Regions from separate parts of the Alteromonas sp. ABH4_452 genome, predicted to be linked through region 1. Evidence: predicted binding sites of a transcription regulator. Region 1 holds the regulator's gene; the other holds the start of a gene.
The links. Region 1 encodes FNR, which switches genes on or off when oxygen is low (the NO sensors DNR and NnrR bind a similar motif). Its sites were predicted from a motif close to TTGATCTAGATCAA; they were not measured.
Positions count from the first base shown of each region.

Region 2: a site for FNR is predicted at 3,781-3,794, ahead of ccoG (cytochrome c oxidase accessory protein CcoG). Genes of this name have one in related genera too.

Region 1 is NZ_CM149973.1:2,582,404-2,590,568, reverse strand. It holds gene ACYX4N_RS11145 (FixH family protein) at 11-490, shown strand; gene ACYX4N_RS11140 (heavy metal translocating P-type ATPase) at 490-2,904, shown strand; gene ccoS (cbb3-type cytochrome oxidase assembly protein CcoS) at 2,906-3,136, shown strand; gene ACYX4N_RS11130 (sulfite exporter TauE/SafE family protein) at 3,123-3,782, shown strand; gene fnr (fumarate/nitrate reduction transcriptional regulator Fnr) at 3,828-4,568, shown strand; gene uspE (universal stress protein UspE) at 4,861-5,784, shown strand; gene ttcA (tRNA 2-thiocytidine(32) synthetase TtcA) at 6,014-6,967, shown strand; gene ACYX4N_RS11110 (patatin-like phospholipase family protein) at 6,968-7,993, shown strand; gene ACYX4N_RS11105 (DUF2987 domain-containing protein) at 8,017-8,165, opposite strand, start outside.
Region 2 is NZ_CM149973.1:4,177,373-4,185,537, reverse strand. It holds gene ACYX4N_RS17930 (TonB-dependent receptor plug domain-containing protein) at 1-847, opposite strand, end outside; cobalamin riboswitch at 939-1,202, opposite strand; gene ACYX4N_RS17925 (serine/threonine protein kinase) at 1,307-2,290, opposite strand; gene ccoG (cytochrome c oxidase accessory protein CcoG) at 2,287-3,717, opposite strand; gene ACYX4N_RS17915 (hypothetical protein) at 4,199-4,564, shown strand; gene ACYX4N_RS17910 (DUF3016 domain-containing protein) at 4,683-5,228, shown strand; gene ACYX4N_RS17905 (acyl-CoA dehydrogenase family protein) at 5,324-7,084, opposite strand; gene ACYX4N_RS17900 (SDR family NAD(P)-dependent oxidoreductase) at 7,361-8,152, shown strand.

The DNA.
Region 1 (8,165 bases):
AAAGATTTTGATGAATAGACCCTGGTATAAAGAATTCTGGCCCTGGTTTTTAATTGCGGTTCCTATTATTACCCTGATCATGGGTGGCGTGTTGTTAAACCTTGCTATTTCTACTGAAGATAGCCTTGTTGTAGACGATTACTACAAAGAAGGTAAAGCAATTAATGCACGTCTAGACAAAGAGGCAATCGCCCGCCGTTTAAATATTACTACCGATTTAACCATTGAAGATGGCAGCATAGCGCTGCAATTTCACTCGGGCATTCCTCAAGAAGGTAATGCTGTTAAATTGAGCTTTTATCACGTAACGCTTGAAGAGCGTGATGTCAGCGTTTTACTAAGTCGAGATGCCAACGGTATTTATCGCGGTTTTATTGAAGAAAACCTAGACGGTAAATGGCGCATATCGCTCACACCTATTGATGATAGCTGGAAAATTCAAAACACCGTCTATCTACCGCATTCTGGAAAAATGAAGTTCAATCCATAATGGCCAATCACGATTGTTACCATTGCGGCTTGCCTATAGCGAGTCCAGACAATGGGAAATTTACTACTGTCATTTTAGGGCAACAACGAGACATGTGTTGCCCTGGCTGCTTAGCGGTAGCTGAAGCTATTGTTAACAATGGTTTAGAAGACTATTACCAGTTTAGAACAGAGCCTGCTCAAAAATCTGACGATGGCATTTTAGAAACGTTAGATAAGCTTAAAGTCTATGACGACCCTTCCCTTCAAGAAGAGTTCGTGTTTGAAGAAGGGCAAGATAAGCAAATTCAGCTAACTCTTGAGGGTATTACATGCGCTGCCTGTGGCTGGCTTATTGAAAAGCAATTATCGAAAGTTGAAGGCATAAAGCAAGTAGCTGTAAATGTTCAAGAGCGTCGCGCTTTAGTTACTTGGTCACCTTTTCAAATTAAACTTAGCCAAATTCTTTCTACGCTAAAACGCATTGGTTATGTTGGGTCGCCATTTCATCCTGATGAGCACGAAGCCAGTTATAAACGCGAGCAAAAAACCTTCCTTAAGAAGTTAGGGCTAGCAGGTATTATGACCATGCAGGTTATGATGCTGATGACGGGGCTGTATTTTGATTGGTTTGGCGCCATTGAGTTAGAGACCCGCCAATATTTTTATTGGGTCGCCCTTACACTCACTACCCCGGTTGTCCTGTATTCTGGTAGCACCTTCTATGTCGGAGCCGCTAAAGCGCTAAGCGCTAAAACAGTTAATATGGATGTACCCGTTACGCTTGCCATATTCGGTACCTATATTGCCGGTATTCGCTCTACCGTATTAGAGCAAGGTGAAGTGTATTTTGAATCCATTTGTATGTTTATTTTCTTGCTATTGCTCAGCAGATTCTTAGAACATCGCAGTCGTCATCGCGCCGCACAGATCTCTGCCAATATGATGCAGTATGTTCCTGTGTCAGCGACTAAATTAATGCCAGATGGCAGCGTTACTGAATGTCTAGCAAAGCAGCTAAAGGTGCACGATATAGTGCTGGTTAAGCCTGGTGAAACCATCCCCATTGATGGGCTGGTTACAGAGGGTAACGCTGCGGTTGACGAATCTATGCTAACGGGTGAATTTAACCCAGTACGAAAGTCAGATAACAGCACTGTATATGGCGGTACCGTATGTCAGGACGGTAGCCTTACCATTACGGTTACGCAAACGCTTAAAAATGCGCTGGTAAATCAAATTGTAAGGCTTCAAGCAAGTGCGATGGCGAGCAAGCCCAAGGCTGCACAGATAGCCGATAATTTCTCTAGATACTTTGTGACCGCTGTATTATTGATTTCAGCGTTAACTTACACCTTTTGGGCTTATAACGGCAGTGATGATGCGTTTTGGATCACCATTTCCGTGTTGGTAGCAACCTGTCCTTGCGCCCTAGGGTTAGCCACGCCATCAGCACTCACCTGCGCTATGGCGAAATTAAACAGACAAGGTATTTTGCTAAAGCGTGCCGATGCTCTTGAGCAAATCACTGGCATTGACACTATCGCACTCGACAAAACCGGTACGCTGACACAAGGTAAGTTCACTATATCAAACGCCTGGTATGCTGACGGCGTAGACAGCCAAAGCGCGCTATCAATCGCCCGCGCCCTAGAATCTCGCTCTGAACACCCTATTGCTAAAGCCTTTAGCGGTGATAAAACGTCAAGCGGCAACACCGTACACAAAGTGACAAATTTCACGGTCACGCCAGGTGGCGGAATTAGCGGTGAAATTAATGACACGCTATTCTCCATGGGCTCAGCAGCGTTCAGTGTTCACGAATCACAGCAATCATTTATCGAGCGCTATCCCTCGGCTAACGTATTTCTTACTGTCAAAGGCCGTGTTATGGCGGCTTTTGAAGTTCGTGACTCACTGCGTGACGATACCCAAGAAACCCTCGATATATTGGCAAAAACTCATACCCTCGCTGTACTAAGCGGCGATACACAGCAAAACGTTGACTCTCTTACTAAATCTTTACCAATATCTGCCGCTAAAGGGGGCCTTACCCCAGAGCAGAAATATGAAGCGGTTCAAGCTATGCAGCAATCTGGCTCAAAGGTTATGATGATGGGCGATGGTATTAATGACGCCCCTGTTCTTGCAAGTGCTGATGTAGCGATAGCGGTAGGTAATGCTACAGATGTTGCGAAAACTGCAGCCGACGTGATTTTGCTTGGCGATCAGCTGCTTTCTGTGCCAGAACTCATCCGAACTGCGCATCAAGTGAAGCAAAAAATAAGACAAAATATTGGTTGGTCGGTAGGTTACAACGTTTTGATCTTACCTTTCGCCGTATCTGGCCTACTTTCGCCGTGGATGGCGGTTGTTGGCATGTCATTAAGCAGTATCATAGTAGTGACAAACTCTACGCGACTTCTGGGCAAATAGTATGAGCATTATTTACGTTTTAATTCCAATCGCCATCATTATAGTAGCCGTCGCTATCGTAATATTCTTCTGGGCGGTTAAAACTAATCAGTTTGAAGATTTAGACCGTCAAGGTTACAGCATACTGTTTGACGATGACCTTCCGCCAGAAGAAAAAAAGCTCGCTGAACAACGCAAGCAACTTCAGAATACTAAAGTAGAGAAAAACCAAGGGCAGCATGGAGGGGATTAATTACTTCTCAGCTTTTCTTATCGGCTTAGCGGGCGGTGTTCACTGCGTGGGCATGTGCGGCGGTATAGTTGCAGCGCTAAGAATGGTGTCACCAAAAGGTGCTTCAGCAGTGCCTTACGCCCTAGCCTATAACATGGGGCGCATAGCTAGCTACACCATTGCTGGCGCACTGACCGGCGCACTTGGCAAAATTGCAGCAGACTATATTCCTCTGGCCAACTATGCCCTGTCTTTACTCAGCGGTATTATGTTGCTGTTGTTGGCCTGTTATTTAGGCAAATGGTGGACAGGGTTAACGGTGTTAGAAAACGCAGGCAAAGGTTTATTTTCTAAGCTGCAGCCGTTATCTAAGCGTTTTTTACCTTTTAAAACCCCTTTTAGTGCTATCCCTTATGGGTTTATTTGGGGCTGGTTGCCTTGTGGATTAGTGTATTCAACACTTACTTGGTCTTTAGCGGCGGGGAATGCATTGCAGGGCGCTGCCATCATGTTTTTCTTCGGTTTAGGTACTTTGCCAACGCTACTCGCAGCAAGTGCAGGCAGTCAGTATATTGTTAGCAGTTTTCAAAACAATAACGTTAGACAAATAATTGCCGTAATAATGGCCATTTATGCGGCTTATCTTATTCATGGCGCAATCGTTTAAAAATGGGTGTATCATTATTGGGTAATCTTCAAAAGAGCATGTATTATGAGCAAAGGAAGCCAATTTTCTATTCACTGTCAAAACTGTAGCTTCAGTCACTTGTGTTTACCGGTGGCGCTGAACAAAACAGAAATCGAGTCTCTTGACGATATAATTGAGCGCAAAAAGCCGCTTCACAAAGGTGATACGCTCATTCAAACTGGCGATAAATTTCGTTCGCTTTTTGCCGTAAGAACGGGTTCTTTTAAGTCATTTGTAACTAATCAAGATGGTGAAGAGCAAATCACTGGCTTCCACTTCCCTGGTGATATTATTGGATTCGATGCCCTGCGCGAAAGTAAGCATCAAAGTTACACCTCAGCGCTAGAAACCGCCATGGTATGTGAACTGCCATATGAAACCCTTGATGAAATGTCGGTTCAATTTCCTAAGCTACGCCATCAGATCATGAGCTTTATGAGCGCAGAAATTAAACAAGATCACGACATGATCATGCTTTTAAACAAGCGTACGGCGGAAGAGCGTTTATTGTATTTCATCTCACACTTATCTCAGCGCTTTGAAGAGCGTGGCTTCTCGCACAGAGAATTTCACCTAACTATGACCCGAAACGAAATCGGCAACTACTTAGGCTTAACGATAGAAACCATTAGTCGCCTATTAAGCCGTTTTCAGAAAGAAAACATTATCAAAGTAGACGGTAAATTGATCTCTATTTTGGATTTTGATCGGTTAAATACCAAGTTAGAAGCGTTAAATGGCCCTAGCGTAGTCTGTAACGGTTAATTTATTCTTCTGTTATCTTGAGCGCGCTACATGCGCGCTTTTTAGTTTTAACCTTTAAAATTTCACTGTATTCCCTCACTGAGTAACACGACATCCATCCGTCGTGCGTGAAAACTCCCGTAATATTCAATGTTACCTGTTTTATATATCAACAGATTATTTACACCTTGATCCAAAACAACCCACGTTTTTCCAAATGTCGTTTATAGTTAATGTAAATGGTTTATATAAACTGTTTTGAAACAATATCGATGTCGACAGCCATACAAAGCTTTGTAGTTGAGGAGACGTTATGATTGAGTGTAAACGAATTCTTGCCGTGGTGGACGCGGAACGCGACAACCAGCCTGCCCTAAGCCGTGCCTATGAACTTGCGTCAAAAACCGGCGCCACGGTTACCGCTATGATGGTGGTATATGATTTGTCTTACGATATGACAACCATGCTTAGCCCCGACGAACGTGAATCAATGCGCGATGCCGTTACAAAAGAGCACGCCAAATGGTTATCTGCCCAGCTAAAAGAACAGGGCTTTTCAGAGACCGATATTGTAGTTGAGTGGAACAACCGTGCTTATGAATCGATTATTTATTACGCCCTTAATAACCAAATCGACTTAGTAGTAAAAGCTACTAAAAAACATGACGACCTTGCCTCAGTAATCTTTACCCCTACAGACTGGCATCTAATGCGTAAGTGCCCACGCCCTGTACTGCTCGTTAAAGAACACGACTGGCCAGAAGGCGGTGAAATTATAGCTGCAGTAAACGTAGGCAGTGAAGATGATGAGCATGCTGCACTAAACGACAAGCTTACGATAATCGCTAACGATTATGCCTCTTTGCTGAAAGGTAACGTTAATTTAGTGAATAGCTACCCTACAACTCCACTTAACATTGCCATTGAAGTGCCAGAGTTTGACCCTGATACATATCACGATGCGGTAAAAAATCATCACATGAAAGAAATGCGTAGTCACGCGCTGAAATATGGTATTCCAGAAAATAAATGTGTGGTGAAAGAAGGCTTGCCTGAAAAAGTTATCCCGCAAGTGGCTAAAACACTCGATGCCGAGTTAGTTGTAATAGGCACCGTGGGACGGGTTGGTATTTCGGCGGCGCTTATTGGCAATACTGCCGAACACGTTATCGATGAACTTAATTGTGATGTGTTAGCAATTAAGCCCGATGGATTTGAATCACCGATAACCGTGTAGTTAACTGCTTAGTTGCGCTTAAATATAAAGACACTTGGTGGCGACTAATGGCGAATCGGCGATGGGCGTTGAAAAGAAACTGCGCATTTAGCGGTTAATTCCGAGAGTTAATCATACACGCTTAAATCAGTACTTAACGCTTCTCGATAAATTTAACAACACAGCCATAGTCTCGAAAAGGCGCTTTAATGTATAATGGCGCCTTTATCACAAACCAAGCTAGTTAATTATGAGTTTAGGCACAAGCAGTGCTGATGCGCCGACGTTAAACGCCGCGCAAAGTAAGCAAAAGTACAACTTCAACAAACTTCAGAAACGACTTCGTCGCAACGTGGGTAAGGCCATTGGCGATTTCGGTATGATTGAAAACAACGACAAGGTTATGGTGTGTTTATCGGGCGGTAAAGACAGCTATACCATGCTTGATATTTTGTTGTTTTTAAAGAAGATTGCGCCTATTCATTTTGAAATTATTGCGGTAAATCTTGACCAGAAGCAACCTGGTTTTCCTGAACATATCTTGCCCGAGTATTTAGACAGCATTGGCGTCGATTACAAGATTGTAGAAGAAGACACCTACTCTATTGTTAAAAACAAGATTCCTGAAGGAAAAACGACCTGTTCGCTTTGCTCTCGACTGCGCCGTGGTATTTTATACCGCACAGCGAAAGAACTAGGCGCGACGAAAATTGCATTAGGTCACCACCGTGACGACATGCTAGAAACGTTTTTCCTGAATATGTTTCACGGTGGTAAGCTGAAATCTATGCCGCCAAAACTGGTTAGCGATAACGGCGAGCATATTGTCATTCGTCCACTGGCCTACTGCAGCGAAAAAGACATTGAAAAATATTCTCAAGCCGCTGAGTTCCCAATAATTCCTTGCAACCTGTGTGGTTCACAAGAAAATCTTCAGCGTCAGAATATCAAAGCAATGCTTCAAGACTGGAACCGCCGTTTCCCAGGTCGTATTGAATCAATGTTCCGTGCGCTTCAAAACGTGGCCCCTTCACATCTTGTAGACAGTAATCTTTATGACTTTAAATCTATCGTCACTCAAGATGGCCCCGTTGCAGATGGTGATATAGGATTTGATGAACCTTCTTTTGCTTCAGAAAATAGCGCAGATCTTAGTGATGAAGACAACGCTATCGAAGTAGTAAATATTATGGAACCAAAGTAAATGAAAATTGGACTTGCGTTAGGTGCCGGTGCCGCAAGGGGCTGGACACACATTGGTATAATTGAAGCATTGGAAAAGCTTGGCGTTAAAATTGACGTTGTTGCTGGTTGCTCCATTGGTGCTTATGTTGGTGCTGCCTACGCAAGTGGCAAGCTGGAAGGTTTAAAAGAGTGGGCCTGTTCGCTTAGCGATTGGCAGGTATTGGCTCTTATGGGCGTAGGGCTCAGGCGAGGTGGCATTGCTAGCGGGCAAAAAGTTTTCGACAAACTTGCTAGCGAGTTTTGTGAATCTACCTATGAAGATATGCTAAAACCTTTTGCGGCTGTGGCAACTGACCTATATACCGGACGTGAAGTAGTATTTAATTCAGGACCTATTGGCGATACCATTCAGGCATCCTGCGCTATTCCAGCGCTCTTTGCCCCCGTTGCTCATGGCGATCGCTGGCTAGTGGATGGCGCTGTTGTGAACCCTGTACCGGTGAACTTGTGTCGCCAATTAGGGGCTGATTTTGTGATTGCGGTTAATCTTAACGCCGATTTTCGCCCGCTTCGGTTGGAAAAGTTAAGGCAAGACCACGAAGAAAACCAACGTAAAACCGAAGACTTTTTTACTAAAAGCCAAAACGTATTGCGCCAATGGTTTTCGCCTGATAGTAAAGATGACAAAACGTCAGATGAAAATGAAGAACAGCTTGAAGTCAATGCTTCTGAAGATGTGAATAGCGAAGAAAGCATAGCCTCTGATGTTATTGAAAAAGTAGAAGAAGAATTTACTGAAGTGCCTGCAAAGGTGAATAAGCGCAACCCTCCGGGAATTATGAGCGTAATGAGCAGCTCACTTGAAATACTTCAAGCTCGTGTTACTCGGTCTCGTTTAGCTGGCGACCCGCCAGATATACTAATAGAACCTCAGCTGACTGATGTAGGTATTATGGAGTTCCATAGGGCAGAAGAACTTTGCGCAAAAGGCGAAGAGACCATAGCGCGAATTGCAGAGCAAATTAGGTATCAGTTACTGACCTGATACCTAATTGTTTAAAAGGTAGATTAACTTGACGCCATAGCTGTTACACGCAGCGGCGCTTGTGGCAGCGTTAAGCCTTTCGCCTCATTTATCCACTCTTGCTCTAACTGCAGAACACCATTGTTAATTTGTACACCCTGCGGTGTAACGAAATCTAAATTTTTGTCTTCGA
Region 2 (8,165 bases), 1.6 Mb from region 1:
ATTCCCATCTTAATTTCGCACTAACTTGTGTGCCATCTGTCACGTTATCTGTATCAGCGGGAAGGCCGGTTATTACAAAGTCAGTACCGTCATAGTCATTTTCATATTGAACAGTACGTAAATTCGCGATGAAGGTGTGCTCGGTGGTGGCGGCATAATTGAGGTTTATGCCAGCAGTCATATTGTCATAGCCATCGTCTTCGTTACCAACGCGAGATACGTTATCTCCGTCAGTCCTAATATAGCTCGCGTAGGCAGACACTCCCACGTCATCGCTCTGTGAGCGCGCATTCATGCTGCCCTGAAGGGTACCTTGAGAGCCAATGCCAGCTGAAAAATCTACGTGAGAAACATTGTCGGCAAACTGGCCAGATTTAGTGGTAATGCTCAGTACACCACCAATTGCACCGCTACCCCACCTCGCACTTTGCGGGCCGCGAAGTAGCTCAATGCGCACTACGTTGGCGCTAGTAAGATGAGCAAGGTCAACAAGACTCCCTTGGCCTACATCGTTGGCAACAACACCATCAATTAAAACAAGTAGATGGTTGGTTTCACCGCCGCGCACGCGCAGCTCTGTTAAGCCACCAGGACTGCCTGACTGAGACAAGCTAACGCCCGGTAGGCCGCGAATTAGTTCGGTAAGTTGAAGTGCGCCCGAAGCTTTAATGTCGCTTTCAGTCAGCACCGATACTGAGCCAGGCAGTTTAGTTAGCGAAATAGGTAAACGGGTGCCGGTGACGGTTAGCGTTTCAATATCTTGGTTTGAAGTTTGCGCGAAGGCAGATGTGCTTAAGCACGAAATAACTGCAGCGCTAAGGGCTGCTTTAGTAAAATGTGTACGCATGGTTTTTATATTATCTTTGATGCGCTCCACCCGAGCACATGATGAGTGAAAGTGCACGTTGTTACTTATTCTTTTGAATAGGAGCAAAAAACGACACCATGAAGTACAGGCCGGTATCCGGGCTTACTCGCCAATACCGATAAGGTAATGGCTCTTTTGCCTTCCCATCTAGTGGCGTCTGATTGCGCTGAAGCGCGTTGACGTATAAAAGACAGTGGCGAATGAAAAGAAAACGACAATGCGTTGAGTTTACCGTTGCGGGGGCAGCATCAGCTTTTCACTGATTTCCCGTTTAACTATTGTCACAGTAGTAGTTATGGAGCGCGACAAAAGCACCTACACAGCGCGATTATATAGAACTTAAAAAGTGATAGCGAATACGGTTTCTTATAAATTACGCTTTTTCGATTTGTATAAAAATATCGAAAAAGCGCTTTGATAAGTGATGTAAAAGTTGGATCAGTAACCTAGTTTCAACGGGGGCTCTTGGAGTGCAGATAGCTGTTCTTTAAGGGCAAGTATTTGGCCTTCCCAATATTTGTCTTCAGCAAACCAAGGGAACGCACGAGGAAACGCAGGGTCTTCCCACCGACGAGAAAGCCACGCCATGTAATGCACCATGCGCATTGCTCTAAGCGGTTCGATAAGCGCTAACTGAGCCGTATCGAATTCGTGAAATTCTTCGTAGGCCTCTACTAGGGTATCTAGCTGCAAAAGCTGCTGTTGGCGGTCGCCACTTAACATCATCCATAAGTCTTGAATAGCGGGTCCCATACGGCAGTCATCTAAGTCAACGAAGGTTGGACCGTCGCGCCATAGTATATTGCCTGGATGGCAGTCACCGTGTAAACGAATATTCGATGTTGGCTTATACGCTTGTTGGGTGGCCTCAATAACTGGATTGAGTATGGCAAAAAAGGCCGTCTTTAAATGCTCGGGTAGCAGTGTGCTTTGCAACAGAACCTGTTTGGGCTCATCAAGGTAACTTTCAATGTCAATTGAGGGGCGATCTGCAAACTCTTTAGCTGACGCAACGCGATGGATACGACCAATAAAACGCCCCATCCATTCGAGCTGATCAAGGTTGTCGTTTTCAAATTGTCTACCGCCTACCGAAGGGAATAGCGTAAATCGATAGTCAGTCTCTGCCACCGTATGATGATGGAGTGTTTTACCGTTTAAAGCTAAAGGTGCAGCCAATGGGATTTCGTTATCCATTAGCTCTGCAGCAAACGCGTGTTCTTCAAGAATTTGCGCATCTGTCCATCGACCTGGGCGATAGAATTTTGCCACATAGCGCTGACCGTCTTCAGCCAAAAATTGATAAACGCGGTTTTCGTAGCTGTTGAGCGCTAGCAGGCCGCTTTGAAGAAAAATGCCCTGACTTTCCAGGGCATCTAATATGGTGTCTGGGCTAAGCCCAGAAAAAGAAAAATCTGTCATCGATAAAGGAACTTCGTTGGTTCATCAACCGTAACCGTTTCCCCATCAATAGTGGTGGTTACACTGATAAAAATATCGGTAACCGTATCTTCCAGATTATAAGCGTCCGTTGCAACAGAAATCGGCGTACTGTAAACCGCACCACCTTTAACTGTTACTTCTTGCTCGCCTATGTATTCGTAGTCAGGAAGACCTTTTACAGCAATAGTATACGTTTGCTCTTGCTGGGTTTTGTTGAGCACTTTTATGGTATATACGTTTTCAATAAGCCCTTCATTGGTCTCGCGGTACAGTGAGTTTCTGTCGCGGATGATGTCGACTTCAGTTGGGCTGCGTGTCCAAATATTGGCGAACAACAAACCCGTCATCACCAGAAGAACGACAAAGTAACCAATTAGTTTAGGTCGAAAAACGTGAGTCTTACCACCAGCAAGTTCTTCCTCTGAGGTAAAGCTTATCAAGCCTTTGGGGTAGCCCATTTTATCCATTACGCCATTACAGGCATCAACACAGGCACCGCAGTTGATGCACTCGTATTGAAGGCCGTTGCGAATATCAATACCGGTAGGGCAGACTTGAACACATAAATTACAGTCAATGCAGTCACCTAAGCCTTTTTCCTGCACCTGTTCGTGACTGAGCTTTCGAGGGCGTGGGCCGCGCTGTTCGCCGCGTTTTGCATCGTAAGATACGGTAAATGTATCTTTGTCGAACATGGCAGATTGGAATCGTGCATAAGGGCAAATGTGGGTACACATGATTTCACGCATGTAGCCTGCATTCCCGTAGGTACAAACTGCAAAGAAAATAACAGAAAACCCTGCCCAGAAACTGGTATCGAATGTGACGAAATCAACAAACAGAGCATCAATTGGCGTGAAGTAGCCGACAAAGGTTAGCGCAGTTAATAGGGCTACCAATACCCAAGCGGTATGCTTCGCCGTTTTACGCAAAAATTTATCTGCATCCATTTTACGCGCATCTAGCGCTATACGCTTGTTACGCGGGCCTTCGAACTTCTCTTCAAACCATGTGTATATGTATACCCATGTCGTTTGTGGGCACATAAAGCCACACCACACTCTACCTGCGAAGGTGGTGACAAAAAACAATGCAAAAGCGGAAACAATGAATATATAGGCCAGTAAGGTAAGGTCTTGAGGCCACAAGGTAAGCGAGAAAATAGTAAAACGTTGCTCGCCAATATCAAGCAGTACGGCCTGATGGCCGTTGTACTGAATCCATGGAATGATGGCAAAAAGGGCTAAAAAGAAAAGACCGAAGAAACGTCTAAACGTTTCCAAGGGGCCCTTTACGGCGCGCACATAAATACGGCTACGGGAGTCGTGACGTTTACCCTCTGTGGCTCCTTTGGGTTTATGTACTTTTACCGGTGTTACGTTTTTGACCGGTATTTGTTCATTCATAGCTTAACCTTATGTGACGTAACAAACTGCTTGTGCAGTATAACCGCGTTCAACACGTCATATTTAATATAGATCAATAATGCGGCGTATGGTCTATCTTTTTAAACTTTCAGTCAATACTGAAAGTTCAGAAAATAATACTGGTGGCTTGTTATTTTTCTTTTGCATTATGTCATTTTGTAAATTTCTACATACAGCGACATGGCTAATAAGCGTAAAATTGAATAAATGGTTAGCCCTAAAAAGTGTCGGTCGAAAAAGTATACAAGTTATACCTTAGTATAAACTATCGTGTTTACAGTAAGTTAGATAACACACTACCATGCAGCGCAATTATGTGGCCAATAAGTGTCCAAATCATGTACAGTGAACCTTGTTGTAATACAAATTAGCAAAGCATTTATTAAGTATATTGTTGGTGAAAAGCGCACAAAGTAGGCGCTATTTGTTGTAAACCCCTATCAAAGTTAGCTGAGAAGTTATGTTACGGTTCTTTATTATCGCTGCGGAAATTATTGTTTTGGTAATAGTGCTGCGCTCTCCTTTTGTCCAGTATTTATTTGAAGATATTCAAAACTCTGTCTCTGACTGGCTGGTGTCCATTGCCACCCTTCCAGAGCGAAAAGAGTTACGTAGTTTGCAAGATAAAATAAATATTGAACTAAGCCCTTTGAAACCTTACCAGCAAAGCTACGTTAAACTAATTACCGCCGATGCTGCAAGCGTAAAACGCTTTCACCACACCTATTGTGAAAACGATGATATAAACCCTAATTTTACGGGAACTAAACGCGCAAAACTGTGCCTAATCATTAAGCAGTCGCCGGTTATGCAAGTTTCAAAGTGACATTAGCTTTTTGAGTAAGAAAAAGTTAAATCTAAAACTTTTCTAATGTTTTTTTGATTAATAACTTTCTCAACGCTTGCTAACTTAAGGTTAAACGACTGAATTTAGGAGCATGAAAGTGAATAAATTACGTACTTTTTCTTGTTTAAGTTGCGCCGCAGCCGTAGGGGCTCTAGTTGTTTTTGCGCCAACCCAAGCCGCTGAGGTAGAGATAACATGGGAAGAGCCAGAATCTTACAGCGATGTCAGGCCAGCCAATGAATCTCGTAAACGCTTTCGTGAGCGAACTTTAAAAGACTTAGAAGAACACATTACAGAATTAGCTAGCGACCTGCCCGAATCACAGGTACTGTCGATGACGGTGACAAACGTTGATTTGGCTGGTCAAGTTTGGCCGAGCCAGTTTGTAGGTTTTGGCAGCGGGGCTGGCAGCGATGTGCGAATAATTAAACGCATAGATATTCCAAGAATGACGTTTAGTTACTCACTATCTAATTCTGATGGTCAGGTCATTTTAAGTGGTGAGGATGTGAAGCTTAAAGACATGGACTTTATGGAGTCGAATATTCGTCACAACCGCACCGAGTCGTTATCGTACGAGAAAGCCATGCTAAACGACTGGTTTGCTGATACGTTTTCCACACAAGTCGCGGCAAACGATTAATACCTCTTCGTAAAAAGGTAATAAAAAAGGTCACGTGTAGTGACCTTTTTTGTGTTTTTAGTCCAAGTTTGTTGGGCTAAGAAAGCGTATATAGCTTACAGGTAATCAAACTCATTGCCTGAAATAGCAAGTGTGCTTTCAGGGCCTGCTTTGTAAGCGGCTTTATGTGCGTCACGGCGTACTAAGATACGTTCCATATAGAAGTCACGTGTCTTCATCTTCGAAGCGGCAAGTACCGTATTGCCCGATGCCTGAGCTTTGTCAGCCATGCTGTACCAAAGTACACCAATCAATGAATAGGCGCTGTATGCCAAGTAATCGCAGGCAGCTGCTGCAGCGGTGGTTGCATCCATACCTAAGCAGTCTGCTGAAGATGCACGCCAATCATCAAGAATACCTTGAGCCAGACCTTTCGCTTCACTGTCTTGAATGTCGCTAACTAATGCACTAAACGCTTTATAAGTAGCTTCCATCATTTGTCCGCCATCGCGGGTAAGCTTACGGCCGATAAGGTCTAGGGCCTGTATACCGTTCGTTCCTTCGTACAGCATTGCAATGCGCACATCGCGCATAAGTTGCTCCATGCCCCACTCACGAATAAAACCGTGACCACCGAATACCTGTACACCTAGGCTAGTCGTTTCAAGGCCCATATCGGTCATAAAGGCTTTACAGATAGGCGTTAAAAACTGAAGTATTTTGTCGGCATCTTCTTTTTCTTGGCCCTCACCAAGCTTTTCTACGTCCATAAATTTAGCGTAGAAAAGTGAAAGTGCACGGCAACCTTCAATCAATGATTTCTGTGTAAGTAGCATACGCGCTACGTCAGGTTGAAATACGATTGGGTCTGCTTTGCCCTCTGGGTTTTGGATACCCTGAGGTGCGCGAGACTGCACACGCTCGCGTGCGTAGGTTAGCGCGCCCTGGTACGAGGCTTCTGCGGCACCTAAGCCCTGAAGACCTACCTGGAATCGGGCGTCGTTCATCATAGTGAACATGCATGCGAGGCCTTGGTTTTCTTCACCGACAAGGTAGCCTGTTGCACCGTCGAAGTTCATCACACATGTTGGGCTCGCTTTGATCCCCATTTTGTGTTCAATGCTTCCTACTGAAAGGCTGTTCGCCTCACCTGGCTCATTGCTAGCATCTGGAAGGAATTTAGGCACTAAAAACAGGCTTATACCTTTAACACCTTTTGGTGCGTCAGGAAGGCGAGCTAGCACAAGGTGAATAACGTTCGAGCTCCAGTCTTGATCACCAGCAGTAATAAATATCTTGTTACCGGTTACTTTGTAGCTACCGTCGCCTTGTGGCTCAGCTTTAGTGCTAAGCAAGCTCAAATCGGTTCCCGCGTGAGGCTCGGTCAGGTTCATTGTACCTGTCCACTCACCGCTGATTAGCTTAGCAAGGTAGATATCTTTCAATTCTTTACTGGCGTGCTTAGTAACCGCAAGCGTGGCGCTTTCGGTAAGCATGGTGGTTAAGCGCCAGCTTAAGTTCGCCGCGTTTAGCATTTCGTGAACAGGCACCGCCATAGTGTACGGCAAGTCTTGCCCGTCGTACTCGGCAGTGCCTAGCATTGCGTTCCAGCCGTTAGCAACGTATTCCTGATAAGCATCTGCAAAGCCTTTAGGTGTGGTAATTTTACCGTCTTCAAGCTTACAGCCTTCCTCATCGCCCTCACGGTTAAGAGGGGCAACCACATCCAACGCAAACTTTGCGCCTTGCGCAATAATTTCATTGGCTAGTTCGCTATCAAAGTCGCTGATACCGAGCTTTTCGTAGTGAGCATCAAGTCCAAGCCAGTCTTTTAATAAGAACTGAAAATCAGTTGTAGGGGCGTGGTACAGAGGCATGGATGACTCCTTTTTCAAACAAGTGTTTTAATTTTGCCTATTATAGTCACAAAAAGCGTAGTCCGAATAGTCCGTTAAAGGAAAGTTAATAATAAATTTGGATGATGTGGCAATGAGAGCAGCTCATTAAAATGCTGGTGATGATGTCTCGTGTGTCACTGTTAATATAGAATGGTGAACACAAATGCTTAGCTAGCTTGCAATTCACATTCTCACTGGCATGCTTAGCCTACATTGAAACAACGCATACGCACCAGCAACACGGTACATAAAGATATGAATTCAGATAGCGCGAAGAAAAATATTGAATATAGTAGTAATGAAGCGCAGGCCCCGATTTGTATAGTCACAGGCGGAAGCTTGGGTATCGGTTTCGCGGTATGCAAGTTGTTTAGCGAAAATGGCTATCAAGTGGTTAACTTAGATATAAGAGACTTTGAGCAAGCTGTGCCTAACGCTATTTGGAAGCCTTGTGATGTAAGCGTGGTAAGTAACGTTGAAGCTGCAATCGATGAAGTTATGACGGCTTATCAACGCATAGACGCGTTAGTGTGTAATGCTGGTATCCACGTGTCTGCAACTATTGAGGATACCGACGAAGCCTTGCTTGATAAGGTACTTAGCCTGAACGTTAAAGGCGCCTATGGCGCAATTAAATCTTGCTTGCCGACGATGAAAAAGCAGGGTAGTGGAGCCATTGTGGTGATGGGATCTGATCAGTCGTTTGTAGGAAAGCGAAACTCCTTTGCCTACGGGGTAAGTAAAGGTGCGCTGGCGTCTATTGCAAAAACCACGGCACTTGATTATGCCCCATACAACATTCGCGTGAACGCGGTATGTCCAGGCACCATTGAAACCCCTTTATTTCATAACGCGATTGACAATTATGTAGCTCGCTCTGGTGTAAATAAAAGTGAAGTGGTAGCCGAAGAAGCTGCAGCTCAGCCCATTGGGCGATTAGGTCAGCCAGAGGATGTAGCGGAACTGACCTATTTTTTATGTAGCGACAAGGCGTCTTTCATCACAGGAAGTTTGTATGCTGTGGATGGGGGCTACACGGCTCAATAGAAAGGGCGAGATA